One region of the Streptomyces sp. NPDC127097 genome, then DNA from elsewhere that is predicted to be linked to it. Evidence: riboswitches for the same ligand, from Rfam matches in the RefSeq annotation. Region 1 holds a riboswitch; each other region holds the start of a gene.

Region 1 (4,534 bases):
GAAGCGCCCCCTGGGCGGGGTTGCGCTCGCTGCTGCCGGGGCCGTGGCGGCGTGGGAGTGGCAGCGTAAGGCGGGGAATGTGACGGCGGCTGCGTTGAGTGGGGTGTATGTGGCTGCGTTTGCCGGGTCGCATCCGTTGGCGAAGAAGATCGGGGCGTGGCCTTCGGTGTTCGCCGTAGCGGGTGGGGTGGCCGCCGCGTCGTGGGCCGTGGTGGACCGCCGGAAGTAGGACGGAGGACGGGGAGGGAAGTGGGAGGAGGCAGGGGGAGGAGGGAGGAAGCCGGCGGGCGGGCTCGCCTTCTCCCCCTTGAGAACTGGGTCAGGCCGAAGCCTCCCCCAGCAGCTTGAGTTCCGCCTCCGTCAGGGTCACATCCCCCACCGCCAGCAGGGCCGGGAGCTGGTTCACCGTGCGGGCGCTGGCGATGGGGGCCGCGACGGTGGGCTGGGCGGTGAGCCAGGCGAGGGCGATGGTGGCGGGTTCGGCGCGGTGGGCGGTGGCGACGGTGTCGAGGGCCTGGAGGACGCGGCGGCCGCGGTCGGTGTCCACGTACTTGGCGGCGCCTCCGGAGCGGGCGCTGTCGACATGGGTGCCCGGGCGGTACTTGCCGGTCAGGAAGCCGGAGGCGAGGGCGTAATACGGGACGGCGGCCAGGTCGTGGCGGGCGGCGACCTCGGCGAGTTCGCCCTCATAGGTGTCGCGGGAGACCAGGTTGTAGTGGGGCTGGAGGGCGACATAGCGGGCCAGGCCCTCACGGGCGGAGCAGGCCAGGGACTCCTCCAGGCGCTGTGCCGAGATGTTGGAGGCGGCGATCTCGCGGACCTTGCCGGCCCGGACGAGGTCGTCGAGGGCGGTGAGGAACTCCGGGACCTCGACCGACTCATCGTCGTAGTGGGTGTAGTAGAGGTCGATGTAGTCGGTGCGCAGACGGGTCAGGGAGGCGTCGACCGCGGACTTGATGGTGGCGGGGGACAGGCCCTTGTAGCCGGGGAGGGCGCCGACCTTGGTGGCGATGACGACCTCGGAGCGGTTGCCGCGGGAGGCCAGCCAGTTGCCGATGACGGTCTCGGATTCGCCGCCCTCGTTGCCGGGGACCCAGTGCGAGTAGGCGTCGGCGGTGTCGATGAAATTGCCACCGCCCGCCACATACGCGTCGAGCACGGCGAAGGACTCGGCTTCGTCGGCCGTCCAGCCGAAGACATTGCCCCCGAGGGACAGCGGGGAGACGGAGAGCGAGCCGAGGGGCTTGCGGGTGCTGCGGGCGCCTGGGGTGGTGCTGTGTGTCGCGGTCATACGTCGTTGCAGCGCCGGGGGAAGAGGAGTTATTCCTTCCTCTTCCCCCGGGACGACAACTGCCCTCGGGCCCTTACGGGTTGAGGGTGTGGGGGTGGGGGTGGGGGTGGGTGTGCGTGTGGGTCTGCTTCAGGCTTTGATGCCCTCGGTGCCCGCAATGCCCTCCACGCCCCCGACGCCCTCGACGCCCTCGGTCACACGTTGAGCCCGTGGTCGCGGAGCCACGGCATCGGGTCGATCGGGTCGCCGGCGCCGGGGCGTACCTCCAGGTGGAGGTGGGGGCCGGTGACGTTGCCGGTGGCGCCGACGCGGCCGATGACGTCGCCGGTGCTGACCTTGCCGGAGGTCTTCACCATCGAGGAGAGGTGGCAGAACCAGAGCTCGGTGCCGTCGTCGAGGGTGAGGACGATGCGGTAGCCGTACGAGCCGGCCCAGCCGGCCTGGGTGATGGTGCCGGAGTGCACCGCCTTGACGGGGGTGCCGGTCGGCGCGGCGAAGTCCTGTCCGGTGTGGTCGGCGGCCCAGCGGTCACCGGCCTGGCCGAAACTGGCGGTGAGCGTGTAGGAGGACACGGGGGCGATGAAGCTCTTCGCCAGTTCGGCGAGGCGTTCGGCCTCCGCCTTCCGCCGGGCCGCTTCCTCCGCCTTGCGCTTGGCCTCCATCTCGGCCGCCTTCTTGGCTGCTGCGGCTTTTTCGGCCGACTTCTGGTGGGCGGCGGCTTCCGTGGCGGCCTGCTGGACGGCGGCCTTTTCGGCGGCCTCGCGGGCCTCCTGCTCGGCGGAGCCCTGCTGCGCGTCGGCCTGCTGGAGGATGCGGCTGCGCAGCGCCTCACCGGCGCCCGCGGCGTTACCCGTGTCCGCGCCCGTGGCGGCGGTGACCGCGCCGCTGTCGGGAGCCGAGGCGGCGTCGGTGGCCGCGGAGTCGTCGTCGGATATCAGCTCGCCGATGCCGGGAAGCTCCTTGGCGTCCGGCAGCTTCTCGGAGAGGTCGTCGGCCAGGCCGCCGACGTCGGGCATCGAGATCGGCACCGGCGGACGGCCCTCGGCCGAGGCCATGCCGCTCGCGCCGACCGCCGCGATGACACCGACACCCAGGACGGTGCCGCTGCGGGCGAATCCGCCGCCGCGCTGCTTGGCGACGCGGTGCTTGCCTCGAACGGCACGGGTGGATTCCTCGGTGGGATTCCATTCCTCCCACGGTCCGTCGCCGTCATCGACACCGGGGCCGGGGAAGGCACCTCGGTCATCGAGCTCGTAGGCGAACGGGTCCTCAGGGGTAGACCTGTTGGACGCCACGGGGGCGCACTCCTTTCCTTCCTTCTCGCCTACCGGGTTAGCTGACGGGTTCGGAGCAGGAAGGTCTCCTACGGACGCCCACTGGCGGAGGGCGTCCGATTCACCCCAAGGAAGTGGTTCCCCGGTTCCCTTGGTGCAGTTCGAAGTGCTTGGGGGTGCGTGAAAAGCGCGTGCGGGATTCGGCGTCGGCGCGCGGTGCCGCCTCGGGCGGCGGCTGGGACGACCGCGCTGCGTTATCGGACAGTAATAGAGACGGCGGCCGAATTCCAAGCGTTCCCACGAATCCGTATGCGCTCCGCACGAGCTGCCGCGCGGCCTTTTCGGCCAGCAGTGCAGCAACCCGGGCGAGTTGGCCCGCCAGCCCTAAACGATCTCGCGCGGATTGTGTGCCAGTCGTTATGCGCAGGGGTGCCCCTCGGTCACGGAGGGTGAGAGCAGTAACGTCGGATCATGGTCGTCAACGTCGGGAACACCGGGAACGCCGGACGGGCCGCCGGTCACGCGTGGGGAGTGGCGGAGCGGTACGGGGAGTTCTCCTGGCGGGAGGCGCGCGGCCGGTCGGACGCGCACGAGGAGCTGACCGCGCGGATCAGCCAGGACGCGGAGTTCTGCGATCTGCTGTCCGGCTCGCTGCCCGCCGGCAACAAACAGCAGCCGAACCTCCTGCTCGCCGCCGTCCGCTATCTCGACGGCCCGCACGCCGAGACGGGCCCGCGCGGTGCGGCCGCGTACGGGCGCTGGCGCGAGTGGACGATCCGGCACTGGGACGAGGTGCGCGCGGTGATCATGCAGCGCGCCACCCAGACCAACGAACCGGCCCGCTGCGCCACCCTGCTGCCGCTGCTCGCCCGTCTGCCGCAGCCGCTGGCGCTGCTGGAGGCCGGCGCGTCCGCGGGGCTGTGTCTGCACCCCGACCGCTATCGCTACCGGTACGAGGCCGAAGGCGGGGACGGGCCGCGCCGCCGGGCCGAGCTGGGTGCACCGGAGAGCCCGCTGGTGTTCACCTGCCGTACGGGCGGGGCGGCCGACGAGCTGCCCGAACGGCTGCCGCGGATCGTCTGGCGGGCCGGCATCGACCTGGACCCGCTCGACCCGGCCGGCGAACCGGACGATCTGCGCTGGCTCCAGGCGCTCGTATGGCCGGGCGACGGGGAGCGTGCGGCACGGCTGGCCGCGGCCGTCGACGCGGTGCGGCCGGCGCCGCGGCCACGGATGGTGCGCGGCGACCTGATCGACGAGCTGCCCGCGCTCGCCGCCGAGGCACCGCCCGAGGCGACGCTGGTCATCTTCCACAGCGCCGTGCTGGCCTATCTCCCGCCGGCCCGCCGCGCGGAGTTCGCGCGTCTCGTACGGTCGCTGCTCGACGGGCGGCCCGGCGGCGGCCACTGGATCTCCAACGAGCACTACTCCGTGCTGCCGTGGATCACCGACGCCGCACCCCACGCGCCCCGCCCGGACGACGCCCTGCACCTGACCCTCGCGCTCGACGGACGCCCGGTCGCGCTCACCGGCCCGCACGGCCAGAGCCTGCACAGCCTCTCCGGCGCACGGGGCGGCCCGGGGCACTGAGCGGGGTCGGGGGACGGCCCGGCTCCCGTACGGCACCCCGTACGCCCGCCCGTCCCCCTACACGGGCCCCACCCCCATGAAGCCCCCGCCCACCGAACCCCCTACGGGCCACCACCTACGCCCCCATGGGCCGCTGCACCGCCAGCAGCGCCATGTCGTCGGCCGACGCGCCGCCCGTATGCCGTGCCACCTCCTCGACGAGGGTGTCCACGAGGACGTCCGGGCCGGGGAAGCGGCAGCCGCGCAGTGTGCCCGACGGGTTGTAGCAGCGGCCGAGGAGGTCCCGGGCGCCGGTCACCCCGTCGGTGAAGAAGAGCAGCAGGGCCCCGGCCGGGAAGAACGTCTCGTCCGGCCGGTCCGGCCGGCTCGCCATCTCGCC
Region 2 (4,534 bases), on a different contig from region 1:
GAGCTCGATGGCCTCGAAGGCGCCGGTGGAGGCGCCGGACGGGACGGCGGCACGGCCGGTGCTGCCGTCGTCGAGGCCGACCTCGACCTCGACCGTGGGATTACCTCGCGAGTCGAGAATTTCGCGGGCTACGACGACGTCGATCGACGGCACGTTGTCTCCTTCGTGGGTGTCTGGCGTTCTGCGCATGAGCCTAACGGCCCCGGGCTCGTCCGCCTGCCCTTGGCCCGCTCCGTGGGACGGAACGCCCCCGAAAACCTGCCCAAAGGCCCAGTTGCCGGGACGTTTGGCACATTGTTCGCCGAACGGGGAAAGTCGCGGAACAGCGCCGGTCAGCGGCCTGCCGCCGGCCGGGGCGCCTCGGACACGGCCCGGGAACATGAGAAGCCCCGCCACGGCGCGCTGGGGGGAAGGGCGCGCCATGACGGGGCGGTCTCACGGAGGAAGGGGCCCGCCGCTCGGGCCCTCAGGAGCCCCGGTGAGCTCCGGCTCAGACGTTGAGCTGCTGGCCCGGGATGATCAGGTTCGGGTTGCCGCCGATGACCGACTTGTTGGCCTTGTAGACGGACTTCCAGTCGGTGCCGTGGGCCTTGGCGATCTTGGCGAGGGTGTCGCCCGCCTTGACGGTGTAGTTGCCGTGGCCGGTGGACTTGCGCTCGGCGGAGCGCGAGGCACGGTCCTCGGACGGGGCCTTCTTGACCTCCGGCTTGGCGGACTCCTGCTTCGGCGCGGACTTGGTCTGCGCGGAGGTGTCGACGTCGGGGGACGGACCACCGGCGGTCAGGTTGCCCGCACCGGCGCAGGACCAGGCGCCCGGGCCCTGGATGGCGAGGAGCTTCTCGGCGGCCTGGATCTGCTGGGCCTTGCTGGCCAGGTCGGCGCGCGGCGCGAACTTGGTGCCACCGGCAGCGGCCCAGCTGGAGTTGGAGAACTGGAGGCCACCGTAGTAGCCGTTACCGGTGTTGATCGACCAGTTGCCGCCGGACTCGCACTGGGCGACCTTGTCCCAGGTGGCGACGGAGGCGGCGGAGGCGGAGGTGGCACCCATCATCGGGACGGCCACGGCGGCACCGGCGACACCGGCGAGGGTGGCGACGCGGACGGCCTTGGAGGGACGACGGTGCTTGCCCTTGAAGATCAGCATGGTTCGTTCGTTTCCTCACCGACGCCTACGAGGTGAGCTGTCGGGTTCGGGCTGATGAGTCGCCCGGCCCGGCGCGCATGCGCACCTGGCTTCACCCCAAGCCGGTTGACCCGTTTTCACGGGCGGGGCCGGCACTTACCTTGGGTCCCCCGCTCCTGCCTTCGGCGCTTGCGCGTCAAGTGCCTTCGACCACCGGCAGGATTCGGCGTGTGATCGAGGGGCTCGCTTTGGCGAGCGATCCTGACGTTAAGCAGTAATGCCCCTGGGGTTCAAACCCCACCATCTGAACCAAGTTGACCGTTTTTGATCACGGGTTGGTTACGTATTCGCAGGTGAGGCCCGGTATGCCGGTCTTGAGCACACCGGGCCCCACAGGAGTCAACGAGACCCTTGTCTCACTTTCCCAAAACAGGGCGAAGGGCGGCGAATTACCCCGCGTTCCGCCCGAGATCGAGCTGCTGACCGGGCTGGATCAGGTCCGCGTCGGACCCGATGACGCCCTCGTTGCGGTCGTAGAGCGCGGGCCAGCCGCCGGGCAGCCGGTGGGCCGCGGCGATGGCTGACAGGCTGTCACCCGGGCGCACCGTGTAGTCGCCGCCGGCCGCCGGGCCCGTACGGTGCGCGTCGCCGCCGCGCGAGGCGTGCCGGCCGCCGGACCTGCCGTCGCCGCCGTCCCCGGCACCCTCGTCGCCCGCCTCGCGGCGGTGCTTGCCCTTGCTGGGCACCTTGTGCGGCGTGCCGGTGCTGTCCGTACGGCTGCCGTCCCCGGACGGGTCCGTGGAGGGGCTGCCGGACGGGTCGTCGTCGGACGGGTCGGCGGACCGCGACGGGTCGTCGCCCCGGTCGCCGGGCGTCGCCGGGTCGGACGGCTCCGGGCTCGTGGACGCGTCGCCGGGCTCGCCGGAGCCGGAGGCGTCGGGCGAGGGCGTCGCGTCGGACGGCTGCCGGTCCGGCTGCTCGCCGTGCTCGTCGTGCGGCGCGTCGTCCTGCCCGGAGGAGGAGTCCCCACCGTCGTGGGAGCGGGACGAACCAGGGGTGTCCCAGGGGTCGAGGCCGCCCTGGGAGTCCGACGGGTCGGGCGCGGGGGTGCTGGTGCTGCCCGGGTCGACCTCCGGGGCCTCGCCGTCGCCGGTCAGCCCCGCGTTCACCGCACAGCTGGGCCAGGCGTCCGGCCCGCGGTCGTCGAGGATCGACTGGGCCACGGCGATCTGCTGGGAGCGACTGGCGTAGTCGGGTCGCGAGGCGTAGGCCGAGCCGCCGTAGTTGTCCCACATCTCCTGGGTCAGCTGGAGGCCGCCGTAGTAGCCGTTGCCCGAGGCGGCGCTCCACACCCCAGCGCTCTCGCACTGGGCGACCTTGTCCCAGGTCGCGGTGTCGGCGGCGTGAGCGCCGCTCGCCCCGAGGAGGGGGAGGGCGAAGCCGGCGCCGGTCACTCCCGCCGTGACAAAGATGGCCGGTGCCTGACGGGGGCGACGATGTCGGCCGTTCCCGGAACGCATGCGGATGCCTTTCGCGCGGCGGTTGAGTTGTTCGACGAGCTCGTCGAGCTGCTCGACGGGCTCCGGCCGGCCGACGCACGCGAGCGGCACCGTTACACCGGTCCCCCACATCACCGCTTCGACCGATCGAGTGAAGCCTGTCGATCGTCCGGTCGAAAGGTAGTCGGGGTCACGGGTAGTCACAAGTCGATGTATCGGAGATCACGTAATGGTCACGCGGTTGACTCTGTGTCACATATGGCCTTGTTGCTGGTCAGGGCCGATCCGGAGTGAACTCCACCGGAAGTGAACGCAGTCCGCGCATGATGAGTCCGCCGCGCCAGCGCAAATCATCCGGTTCCGCCGCAAGCCGGATGTCCGGGAGCCGGGTCAGCAGGGTCGCCAGCGCGGTCTGTCCTTCGAGCCGGGCGAGCGGCGCCCCCAGGCAGTAGTGGATGCCGTGCCCGTATCCCAGATGCTGGTTGTCACGCCGGGTCAGATCGAGCACATCCGGCTCGTCGAAGCGCGCCGGGTCGCGGTCGGCGGCGGCCAGCACCACCAGGACCGGGTCCCCCTCGGCGATCCGCTGCCCGCCGAGCGTCAGCTCCTGGGTCGCGAACCGCCAGGTCGCCAGCTCCACGGGGCCGTCGTAACGGAGCAGTTCCTCGATGCCGGTGGCGAGCAGCCCGGTGTCGCCCGCCGCGATCGACTTCTGGAGCAGCTCCCGCTGGGCGGGGTGGCGCAGCAGCGCGTAGAGGCCGTTGCCGATGAGGTTGACGGTGGTCTCGAAGCCCGCGAAGAGCAGGATGAAGGCCATCGCGGCGGCCTCGTTCTCGGTCAGCTGCTCCCCGTGGTCGGAGGCCCTGATCAGGGCGGAGATCAGATCCTCGTCCGCCTCGGCGGTGTCGCCCAGCGACGCCCGCTTGCGGTGGATCAGCTCGGCGAGATAGCCGCGCATCTTCTTCACCGACTTCGCGACGCCGCCGCGCGGTCCGCCGCCGTGCCCTGCTTTCGTGTGTCGCAGCATCATGCCCGCCCAGTCCCGGAAGTCGTCCTGGTCCTCGCGCGGCACCCCCAGCAGATCGCAGATCGCGTAGATGGGCAGCGGGAACGCGAACTCATGGATCAGATCGGCCTCCCCCGCGCCGCCCGGCTTGTCGATCATGGCGTCGATGAGCCGGTCGGTCAGCTCCTGGACCCGCGGGGCGAAGGCGGCGATCCTGCGCGGGGTGAACGCCTTCGAGACCAGCCTGCGCAGCCGGGTGTGGTCCGGGGGATCGATATTGAGCAGATGCGTCATCAGGTTGGCGCTGCGCTCCCCCGGGATGCCGACCTTGCCCTTGCCGTGCGCGGCCTCGCTGTGATGGACCGGGTTCTTGGACAGCCGGGCGTCGGCGAGCGCCTGCCGCGCCTCGGTGTACCGCGTCACCAGCCACGCCTCGACACCGCTGGGCAGCTCGGTCCGGTGCACCGGCGCATGCTCGCGCAGCCAGGCGTACGCGGGGTACGGGTCGGCGGCGAACTCCCAGGTGAACAGGGCGGGGGCGGGCCCGGCGGCGGGGCAGCCCGCCGGGGCGTCGGCGGCGGTGGTGTGGGGCTTGTCGTGCACCTTCCGACCGTAACCGCTGGGCGCACAACGGCGCGCCCGCGCACCGGGCGGGGGCTACACCGCCTCCACCCCCAGCCCGGTCAGAAAGGCCACCGCCGCCGGCGACGGGCCGAGGCCGCTCCACACCACCCGCTCGGTCCGCTCGGGCGCCGGGCGCACCCGCACGATGTGCAGCCCGGCCAGCTCGGAGGCGATGGCCTCCGGGACCATGCCGACGCCCAGGCCCGCCCGCACCAGCTTCGCCAGGAACTCGACCGTGGTCACCTCGAACGCCACCTCCGAGGTCAGCCCCGCCGCCCGGAA
Region 3 (4,534 bases), on a different contig from region 1:
TCCGTCGAAGCCCCCGAGGTATGCCCCCGGGGGCTTCCGGCTCTCAGTTTCCGTTACAGCTTCTCCACCGGCGCGTACCGCAGCAGCAGCCGCTTGGGCTTCTCGCCGCCGAAGTCGATCGTCGCCTCGGCGTTGTCACCGCTGCCCTTGACGCCGACGACCGTGCCGAGGCCGAAGCTGTCGTGTGTGACGCGGTCGCCGATGGCCAGCGAGACCGCCGGGCGGTCGGAGGTGCGGCGGGTCGCGAAGCCGCTGGGGCCCTTGGCGCGCGACGACGAGAGGGAGGAGGCGAAGCCGCCTCCGCCGCCCGCCGACAGTCCGCCCATGGAGGCGGACGGCGTCGCCGGGCCCGTCCGCTTCCACTCCACGTAGTCGTCCGGGATCTCCTCCAGGAACCGGGAGGGCGGGTTGTACGAGGGCTGGCCCCAGGCGCTGCGCATCGTCGAGCGGGTGACGTAGAGCCGCTCGCGGGCGCGGGTGATGCCGACATAGGCCAGCCGGCGCTCCTCCTCCAGCTCCTTGGTCTGGCCCAGCGAGCGCATGTGCGGGAAGACGCCGTCCTCCATGCCGGTCAGGAAGACCACCGGGAATTCCAGGCCCTTGGCGGTGTGCAGCGTCATGAGGGTGATCACGCCGCTGCCTTCCTCGTCCTCGTCCGGGATCTGGTCGGAGTCGGCGACCAGGGCGACCTGCTCCAGGAAGTCGGAGAGGGTGCCCGGATTGTCTTCGCCGCGGTCCTGCTCGAACTCCAGGGCCACGGCGGCCAGTTCCTGGAGGTTCTCGATCCGGGTCTCGTCCTGGGGGTCCGTGGATGCCTGGAGCTCGGCGAGGTAGCCCGTACGCTCCAGGACCGCTTCCAGGATGGTGGCGGGGCCGGCGCCGGACTCGACGATGGTCCGCAGCTCCTCCATGAGGACGTTGAAACGCTTGACGGCGTTGGCGGAGCGGGCCGCCATGCCGTATGCCTCGTCGACCCGGCGCAGCGCCTGCGGGAAGGTGATCTTCTCGCGCGCCGACAGGGCGTCGATCATCGCTTCGGCGCGGTCGCCGATGCCGCGCTTGGGGACGTTCAGGATGCGGCGGAGCGGGACGGTGTCCTCGGGGTTGCTGAGCACCCGCAGGTAGGCGAGCACATCGCGGACCTCCTTGCGCTCGTAGAAGCGCACGCCGCCGACGACCTTGTAGGGCAGCCCGACCCGGATGAAGATCTCTTCGAAGACACGGGACTGGGCGTTGGTGCGGTAGAAGACGGCGACATCGCCGGCCCTGGCGTCCTTGGCGTCCGTCAGCCGGTCGATCTCGTCGGCGACGAACTGGGCCTCGTCGTGCTCGGTGTCGGCGACATAGCCGGAGATCTTGGGGCCGGCGCCGGCGTCCGTCCAGAGGTTCTTGGGGCGGCGGTTCTCGTTGCGCTCGATGACGGCGTTGGCGGCGGACAGGATCGTCTGCGAGGAGCGGTAGTTCTGCTCCAGCAGGATCGTGGTCGCGTCCGGGTAGTCCTCCTCGAACTGGAGGATGTTGCGGATCGTGGCGCCGCGGAAGGCGTAGATCGACTGGTCGGCGTCACCGACGACGCAGAGCTCGGCGGCGGTTTCGGCGGGGCCGACCAGTTCGCGTACGAGGGTGTACTGGGCGTGGTTGGTGTCCTGGTACTCGTCGACGAGGACATGGCGGAAGCGGCGGCGGTAGTGCTCGGCGACGTCCGGGAACGCCTGGAGCAGATTGACCGTGGTCATGATGATGTCGTCGAAGTCCAGGGCGTTGGCCTCGCGCAGCCGTGCCTGGTACATCGCATACGCCTCGGCGAGGGTCTTCTCGAAGCCGTCGGCCGCCGTCCCGGCGAAGGTCTCCTCGTCGATGAGCTCGTTCTTGAGGTTGGAGATCTTCGCGCTGAAGGACTTGGGCGGGTAGCGCTTGGGGTCCAGATCCAGATCGCGGCAGACCAGGGCCATCAGGCGCTTGGAATCGGCGGCGTCGTAGATCGAGAAGGACGAGGTGAAGCCCAGCTTCTTGGACTCGCGGCGCAGGATGCGGACGCAGGCGCTGTGGAAGGTGGAGACCCACATGGCGTTCGCGCGCGGGCCGACCAGTTCCTCGACGCGCTCCTTCATCTCACCGGCGGCCTTGTTGGTGAACGTGATCGCGAGGATCTGGCCGGGGTGGACATGCCGCTCGGCGAGCAGATGCGCGATGCGGTGGGTGAGCACCCGGGTCTTGCCGGAGCCGGCGCCGGCGACGATCAGCAGTGGGCCGCCCGTATGCACCACGGCGGCCTTCTGCTCGTCGTTGAGCCCCTCCAGCAGCGTCGCCGGGTCGATGGCGGGGCGGGCGGCGCCGTCGCGGTAATACGACTCCCTGGGTGCGGGCGCGTCGAACCTCCCGCCGAAGAGGTCGGCGGGGATCTCCTCCGGGGCCGGGCCGTGCTCGTCCTCGGGAGGCGGAGGGTGTTCCTCCTCGCCCTTGTGGCCGAGGTCCGCCAGGAAGCTGTCGTCAAAGAGGCTGCTCATCGCCCACCGAGTCTAGGCCGCCGCACTGACAGTCCGCCGCGGAGTGGCGGATTGCGGGCCGTCTTCGGGCGGCCCCGGGCGCAGCGGCAGGTCAGGGGGCCGGCGGCCAAGCGCCGGCCGGGTGGCGCTTCGGTTACCCGAACCCGACATCTGCCACAACAACCCCCGCATCGCGTTCAGGTCACGAAAAGGTTTCGGGCATATCGAACATCAGCCTTCACAGGAGCCACACGAGTTGGCTAACGTCCTCGCTCAGGCAGCCCGCCTCCCCGCGGACGACAGGTTCGCACGGGCCGCCGACGCCGAGTCCGGCCCTGCCCTCAGGCACCCGGAGCCGGGGACCCACCAGCACCACCGGGGTGAATCGATCCGTACGGCCGTCGCCAGTGGACGTCCGGACCGTAGGGCAAGCCTTCCGTCAGCGACACCGCCCGAACCCGACAGCTAACCCGGTAGGCGGTCCACGGAAGGAGTTGCCGGTCTTGGCGTCGCATCGCAAGCCGCGCACCAGCGTTCTCGCCTCACCCACCGGGCGCCGTACAGCGGCCGGTCTCACCACTGCCGCCCTCGCCTCGGTCACCCTGCTCTCGCAGTCCGCCGACGCGGCCCCCAGGGCGCCCAAGCCCACCGTCGAAGAGGTCCAACAGAAGGTCGACGACCTCTACCACCAGGCCGAGGTGGCCACCCAGAAATACAACGCCGCCAAGGAGCGCGCCGAGACCCAGCGCCACACCGTGGACCGCCTGCTCGACGCCTCCGCCAAGCGCGCCGAGAAGATGAACGAGTCCCGGCGCCTGCTGGGCACCTTCGCCTCGGCGCAGTACCGGACCGGCGGCATGAACCCGACGGCGCAGCTGATGCTCGCCAAGGACCCGCAGCAGTTCGTCGACCGCAACCACCTCATGGAGCGGCTGACCGGCCGGCAGAAGCAGGCCGTCACCGACTACCAGGAGCAGCAGGCGGCGGCCACCAAGCAGCGCGCCGAGGCGACCCGCAGCCTGGAGCGGTTGCAGGCGTCGCAGGCATCCCTCAAGGAGTCCATGAGCTCCGTCCAGGGCAAGCTGGCCGAGGCCCGGCAGCTGCTGTCCCGGCTGACCGCCCAGGAGAAGGCGCGGCTGGCCGAGCTGGAGCGCCAGAAGGAGGCGGCGGCCAAGCGCCGGGCCGCGGAGGAGGCGCGCAAGCAGCAGGAGCGGGAGCGCCAGCGGCAGCAGGACGGCGACGGCTCGACCGGGGGCTCCACCGGCGGTGGCTCCACGGGCGGCTCCACGGGCGACTCGGCCACCAGCAAGGGCGCCAAGGCGCTCGCCTTCGCCCGCGCCCAGATAGGCAAGCCGTACGTCTGGGGCGCGACCGGGCCCACTTCCTACGACTGCTCGGGGCTGACCCAGGCGGCATGGAAGGCGGCGGGTGTCGATCTGCCGCGGACGACCTGGGACCAGGTCAAGGTGGGCCAGCGGGTGGCCACCAAGGATCTTCAGCCCGGCGACCTGGTCTTCTTCTATGACGACATCAGCCACGTCGGCTTGTACCTGGGCGACGGGAAGATGGTGCACGCTCCGAAGCCGGGCGCCAACGTCCGGGAGGAGTCGATCTACTACATGCCGATATACGGAAGCGTCCGTCCGGGCTGAGCCCGCCCCGCTCCCCCACCAGACCACCCCCCACGGTCACCCCCCACACGCCACCGCGCGGCCGTCGTCTCCGGATATGGAGGCGAGGACCGCGCGGTGTGCCGTAGTGGGGCGCTCGTCAGGTCCAGAGCACCGCGATGAAGATGTTGGCCACCGTCAGGCCGCCGACCGCGCCGAAGAGCGCCTTGTCGACCGTCTCGTCGTCCCGCTTGACGTAGACCAGCGCCAGGATCACCACCAGGACGGCCATCTTGATGCCGAGCTTGATGTTGTTGAGCGGGTGGTCCTGGGCCTGGTTGAGGCCGACCAGCACGATGCCGGTGACCAGCATCGTCAGTGCGCCGTGCAGCATGGCCGGCACGAAGCGGGCGGTGCCCGCGCTCATCGCCTTCATCT
Region 4 (4,534 bases), on a different contig from region 1:
GTCGAGCACCCGCCGGGCCCGTACGAGCAGCAGCTCACCGGCCGCCGTCAGCCGTGCCCCGCGGTGGTGGCGCACCAGCAGCGCGGTCCCCGCCTCCCGCTCCAGCTTGGCGAGCTGCTGGGAGAGCGCGGGCGCGGTGTAGCCCAGCCGGTCGGCGGCTCTGCTGATCGAACCGGCCTCCGCCACCGCCACCAGGGCGGCCAGCCGCGTGGGGTCGTACATAAGAACCTCTTTAGGCTCCCCAAGAACATTGCCACTCCCCATTAAAGGCTCTGACCAGCGAAACTGCTCCCATGGACGGACAGCTGATCGCCTTCACCGGAGTCGCCGCGGGCATGGTCGCCATGCCGGGCGCGGACTTCGCGGTCGTGGTGCGCCACGCGCTCGACTCGCGCCGGGCGGGGGTGGCGGCCGCGGTCGGAGTGGCGGGCGGGCTGCTGGTGCACACCGCACTGGCGGTCGCCGGGCTCGCGGCCGTGCTGGTCGCCGTGCCCGCGCTGTTCGGCGCCGTCCAACTCCTCGGCGGGCTCTATCTGTTGTACCTGGGGGTCGGCGCGCTGCTCGCGGTCGTCCAGCACCGGAAGGCGCCCGAGGACGCCGCGACCGGCCCGTCCGCGCCCCAGGCCGATCACCCGCCCGCGCTCCTGGGCACCGCACGGAGCCTGCGCCAGGGCTTCCTGACCAATGCCCTCAACCCCAAGGCCCCGGTCCTCTTCCTCAGTCTGCTCCCGCAGTTCGTCCCGGCCGGCGAGCCCGCGCTGCCCCGCACGCTGCTGCTCGCGACCATGGTCGTCGCGCTGGCGCTGGTGTGGTTCCCCGCCGTCGCGCTGCTGGTCGACCGCCTGGGCAGCTGGCTGCGCCGCCCCCGGGTCACCCGCGCCCTGGAAGCCGTCACCGGAATGCTGCTCACCACACTGGGTGGCATCCTGCTCGTCGAGGTCGTGCTGACCTGAACGGCGGCCCCCGGCACGCGGTCAACCGCGGCCGCCGTACGGCACGATCAGCACCTCGGCGCCCACCGCAGCGCCCTGGTGATCCGCGGATGGGTGCGGTCCGTCGTCTCCACCGGCCAAGTGGGCCAATCCCACCGACAATTGATCACATGTGAGACGAAATGCCGGTCAGCCCACCCGTCCGTAGGACACCGCGCCGCTCCAGATCCGTTCCAGCCGCACCACGCTTCCGGCCTTGGGGGCATGCCACATCCGGCCCCGGCCGGCATAGATGCCGACGTGGTAAATGCCGCGTGCGGAACGGAAGAAGACCAGGTCACCGCGTCTGCGCAGGGAGGCCGGGAGATGCCGGGTGCGGACGTACTGCGCGGCGGCGGTACGGGGCAGGGCCCGCCCGGCGCGCTTGAACGAGTACATCGTCAGCCCCGAACAGTCGAAGCGGTACGGCCCTTGGGCGCCGTACTGGTAGGGCGCGCCGCTCTTGGAGGCCGCGATCCGCAGCGCGTAGGCGGACACGGAGGCGGCTTCGGCGTTCCCGGCCTCTCCTGGGGCGACGGTCGTCCCGCCCAGGGTGACCAGCGTCAGAGCGGTGACGGTGCCGGCACGCGCCAGCAGATTTGGCGTCTGCATGCGCACAGTCATGCGCAAACCCTTCGTCAGCCGCCTGCGAAGGAAGACCTGTCGGGTTCGGGCAGGCGAAGATGCCCGGCCGTGCGTACGGCTTCACCCCAAGGAGTCTCGGCCCTGAGGCCGGGACCCCGTCCTGCTCGGGTCCTCCGCTCCCGCCGGTCCACAACGTCGACCTGACATCCGGTACGGCGGCGGGATTAGGCGCCCGTCCGGACCGCCCCGTCGCTGTGGCGGGGTCTTGCCGTCGAAGGGATCGTCACGCACCCGCCACCAGAATTCCGAGCTGAAAATGCCGTATGTGACATGCGTCACACTTCGCCTGAATGGTTACTTTTGTTCCCTCAAGTGCCATGGCGCGGGGCGCCGCACCCCCTGGACCAGGGGCGAAACATCAGAGGTCCAAGGAATTGCGTTTCCCCGCGCAATTCGTCGCCTCCTCACATCGGGCCCGGACGCTACGCCGTATGCGCAGCCCCGTGTGCGTGTCGCGTCAACTCTCCGTGGCCGGCGGCATCGTCACGAGCCCGGCCCGGCGCTCGCCCTCCAGCACCCGGAGCGCCCGGGTCAAGGTCTCGCGGTGCAGTTCGCTCTCACCCCGGTCGTGCATCAGCGTCAGCGCGTCGCGCAGTCCGGCGGCCTTGCCGACCAGCGCCTGGGCGGCCCGCAGTCCGGTGTAGGTGTCGCCGCCCCGGGCCGGGTTGATCCTGCCCAGCAGGTCGAGCACCTCCAGGTAACGGTCGATCAGCTCACCCTCGGCGCGCGTCAGGGCGGGCAGCGGCGGCAGTTCCGGCAGCGGCATCCGGGCTCACCGTGCGCCGAGTTGGGGGACGGACTGCTTGCGCTGACGGGTGAGCCCGTCGATCAGGCCGTATTCCTGGGCGGCTTCGGCGTCGAAGATCTTGTCGCGCTCGATATCGGCGGCGATCCGTTCCCGGGGCTGTCCGGTGTGCTCCGCCAGCATCCGCTCCAGCATGTCGCGGGTGCGCAGCAACTCCTCGGCCTCGATCTGGAGATCGGTGGCCTGGCCCTGGACGGGCTCGTGGAACGACGGCTGGTGGATCAGGATCCGGGCGCCGGGCAGGGCCAGCCGCTTTCCGGGGGTGCCGGCGGCCAGCAGTACCGCGGCGGCGGAGGCGGCCTGCCCCAGGCAGATGGTCTGCACATCGCACGACACGAAGCGCATCGTGTCGTAGATGGCGGTCATCGCCGTGAACGAGCCGCCGGGGGAGTTGATGTAGAGCGCGATGTCCTGTTCGGGCGCGGCGTGTTCGAGGTGGATGAACTGCGCCATCACATCGTTGGCGGAGGCGTCGTCGACCGGGGTGCCCAGGAAGATGATGCGCTCACTGAGCAGCTTGGAATACGGGTCCATGGTGCGCGTCCCCTGGGACGTGCGCTCGGTGAACTCGGGAAGGACATAGCGGGCCATCGGTCGCAGCATGGGCCTGCTCCTCTCTCTGTAAAAAATGTACAGGATGTACGTCCAGTTAGAATGGGACCCGATTCTAGTGATCAAGTCAAATGCCCAGGCCAGAGGCCATTTTTGCTGTTCTCCGAGGGTGGACATCTCACATATCTATTGCTGGAACTGCGGCACAAGGTCGAGATCCATCGGAAGACTGGGCGGGTCGTCGAGTGCCCGATCGACGAGATGAACCGCCCGCGGGGAGACAAGGACGCTGCCCTGTGGATCCCGCCGACCGAGCCGGAGGTCAGGCGCTGTTCACCGGCTGGGGCGGCGAGATGGCGACCTGCCGCAAGTTCGCCCCCCCCGCGCGGAACTGCACCGCATCGAATCTGATGTCGCAGGTCGGACTCAGGGCGGGCGAGGCATGCAAACTCAACCTGGTCGACATCAAGTGGGACCTGGTCCCTTCGGCAAGCTCCATGTGCGTCACGGCGAGGGCGCCCGCGGCTCGGGCCCGCGCGAGTGGATGGTGCCGCTGATCAACGGCGCCGACCGCATGCTGCGGTGGTTCATCAAGGACGTCCGGGGCCAGTTCGACGACGACCGCACTCGACCCGGTGCCCCGCTGTTCCCCTCCGAGCGCAACCGTGGTGAGGGCGTGGACGGGGTGCCGGTGAGGTGTTCGGCGCGTTGCGTGAGGAGCGGGGTGAGGTGGGGGTGCACGCCTCTGGTGCACGCCTGGAGGAGCTGACCCAGCGCGGCGAGTTCCCTGGCCCGGCCCGCGGGAGTGGTCAGAACCCCGGCGAACTCCTGCCGCAGCCGGGCCGCGGTCGCGGGCGCAGTGAGGGTGTGGGCATGGAGGAGGCCGACGTCGTAGCCGACCGGCAGCAGGCCCCAGTCGAGGACAACCAGCGGGGCGTGGGTGACGTTCGCCCAGTGCAGGTCAGCGTGCCCGGTAGTCCAGTCGTGGATCTGGGGGGCGATGCCGAGGAATCGGCGGAAGTTCCGGTCGGTCCACTGCGGTGCGCTATCTGTCGCGGACCACGCTAGGCAGATACCTCCACGGAAACCGGGATCGCTCCGCTCCTCAACATGGCTATGGCTTCTTCCCCTTCTGCTGTCGATCTGCCTGCCGACCGGTCGACGAGGTGCTCGACCGGGTCGAGCGGTCTTTGAACGTTCGTTTGGAGCGGGGGAGTGCGGTGCGCAAGCGTCGCTCGGTCGGCGCGCGCACGGACCGCGGGACCTGGGTGCGGTTGGAGCGCCGGCCTTTGGCGCGGATCGACGGCCAGGGGTGGAGCGGCACGGAGGCCGCGGCAGCGCTGGAGGGCGTCGCTATGCCGCGGTGGCTGGCCGGCGTCGCGTGGCGGGATGCATCAGACGAGGCGATGTGGCGGGCGGATGAGACGACCCTGCTTCCCGGCGCCCCGGTAAAGCCCGGGGGAACCCTCACCATCGACCCGCAGCTCGCCGACGCCTGGTGGGGGCAGCTGAACAGGTCCCTGGACGCCCTGACCGGCCAGACCACCCCGACTGGGAGGAC

Evidence for each region. Region 1 has a riboswitch for cyclic di-AMP ahead of ACFWJW_RS28150 (M23 family metallopeptidase). Riboswitches for the same ligand answer to the same signal wherever they lie in the genome.
Region 2: another riboswitch for cyclic di-AMP. It lies ahead of ACFWJW_RS33655 (transglycosylase family protein); the one in region 1 lies ahead of ACFWJW_RS28150 (M23 family metallopeptidase).
Region 3: another riboswitch for cyclic di-AMP. It lies ahead of ACFWJW_RS00220 (NlpC/P60 family protein); the one in region 1 lies ahead of ACFWJW_RS28150 (M23 family metallopeptidase).
Region 4: another riboswitch for cyclic di-AMP. It lies ahead of ACFWJW_RS16640 (C40 family peptidase); the one in region 1 lies ahead of ACFWJW_RS28150 (M23 family metallopeptidase).

What each region holds. Positions count from the first base shown of each region.
Region 1 is NZ_JBHXFI010000046.1:23,156-27,689, forward strand. It holds gene ACFWJW_RS28140 (hypothetical protein) at 1-229, shown strand, start outside; gene ACFWJW_RS28145 (aldo/keto reductase) at 320-1,291, opposite strand; gene ACFWJW_RS28150 (M23 family metallopeptidase) at 1,486-2,586, opposite strand; cyclic di-AMP (ydaO/yuaA leader) riboswitch at 2,598-2,752, opposite strand; gene ACFWJW_RS28155 (DUF2332 family protein) at 3,037-4,155, shown strand; gene ACFWJW_RS28160 (PP2C family protein-serine/threonine phosphatase) at 4,271-4,534, opposite strand, start outside.
Region 2 is NZ_JBHXFI010000071.1:17,157-21,690, forward strand. It holds gene eno (phosphopyruvate hydratase) at 1-153, opposite strand, end outside; gene ACFWJW_RS33655 (transglycosylase family protein) at 491-1,144, opposite strand; cyclic di-AMP (ydaO/yuaA leader) riboswitch at 1,152-1,362, opposite strand; gene ACFWJW_RS33660 (transglycosylase family protein) at 1,573-2,733, opposite strand; gene ACFWJW_RS33665 (cytochrome P450) at 2,897-4,231, opposite strand; gene ACFWJW_RS33670 (LysR family transcriptional regulator) at 4,286-4,534, opposite strand, start outside.
Region 3 is NZ_JBHXFI010000001.1:56,241-60,774, reverse strand. It holds gene pcrA (DNA helicase PcrA) at 54-2,507, opposite strand; cyclic di-AMP (ydaO/yuaA leader) riboswitch at 2,798-2,982, shown strand; gene ACFWJW_RS00220 (NlpC/P60 family protein) at 2,990-4,138, shown strand; gene ACFWJW_RS00215 (hypothetical protein) at 4,257-4,534, opposite strand, start outside.
Region 4 is NZ_JBHXFI010000018.1:95,433-99,966, forward strand. It holds gene ACFWJW_RS16630 (LysR family transcriptional regulator) at 1-222, opposite strand, end outside; gene ACFWJW_RS16635 (LysE family translocator) at 294-953, shown strand; gene ACFWJW_RS16640 (C40 family peptidase) at 1,122-1,595, opposite strand; cyclic di-AMP (ydaO/yuaA leader) riboswitch at 1,600-1,797, opposite strand; gene ACFWJW_RS16645 (hypothetical protein) at 2,074-2,382, opposite strand; gene ACFWJW_RS16650 (ATP-dependent Clp protease proteolytic subunit) at 2,389-3,024, opposite strand; partial or broken gene ACFWJW_RS16655 (hypothetical protein) at 4,140-4,534, shown strand, end outside.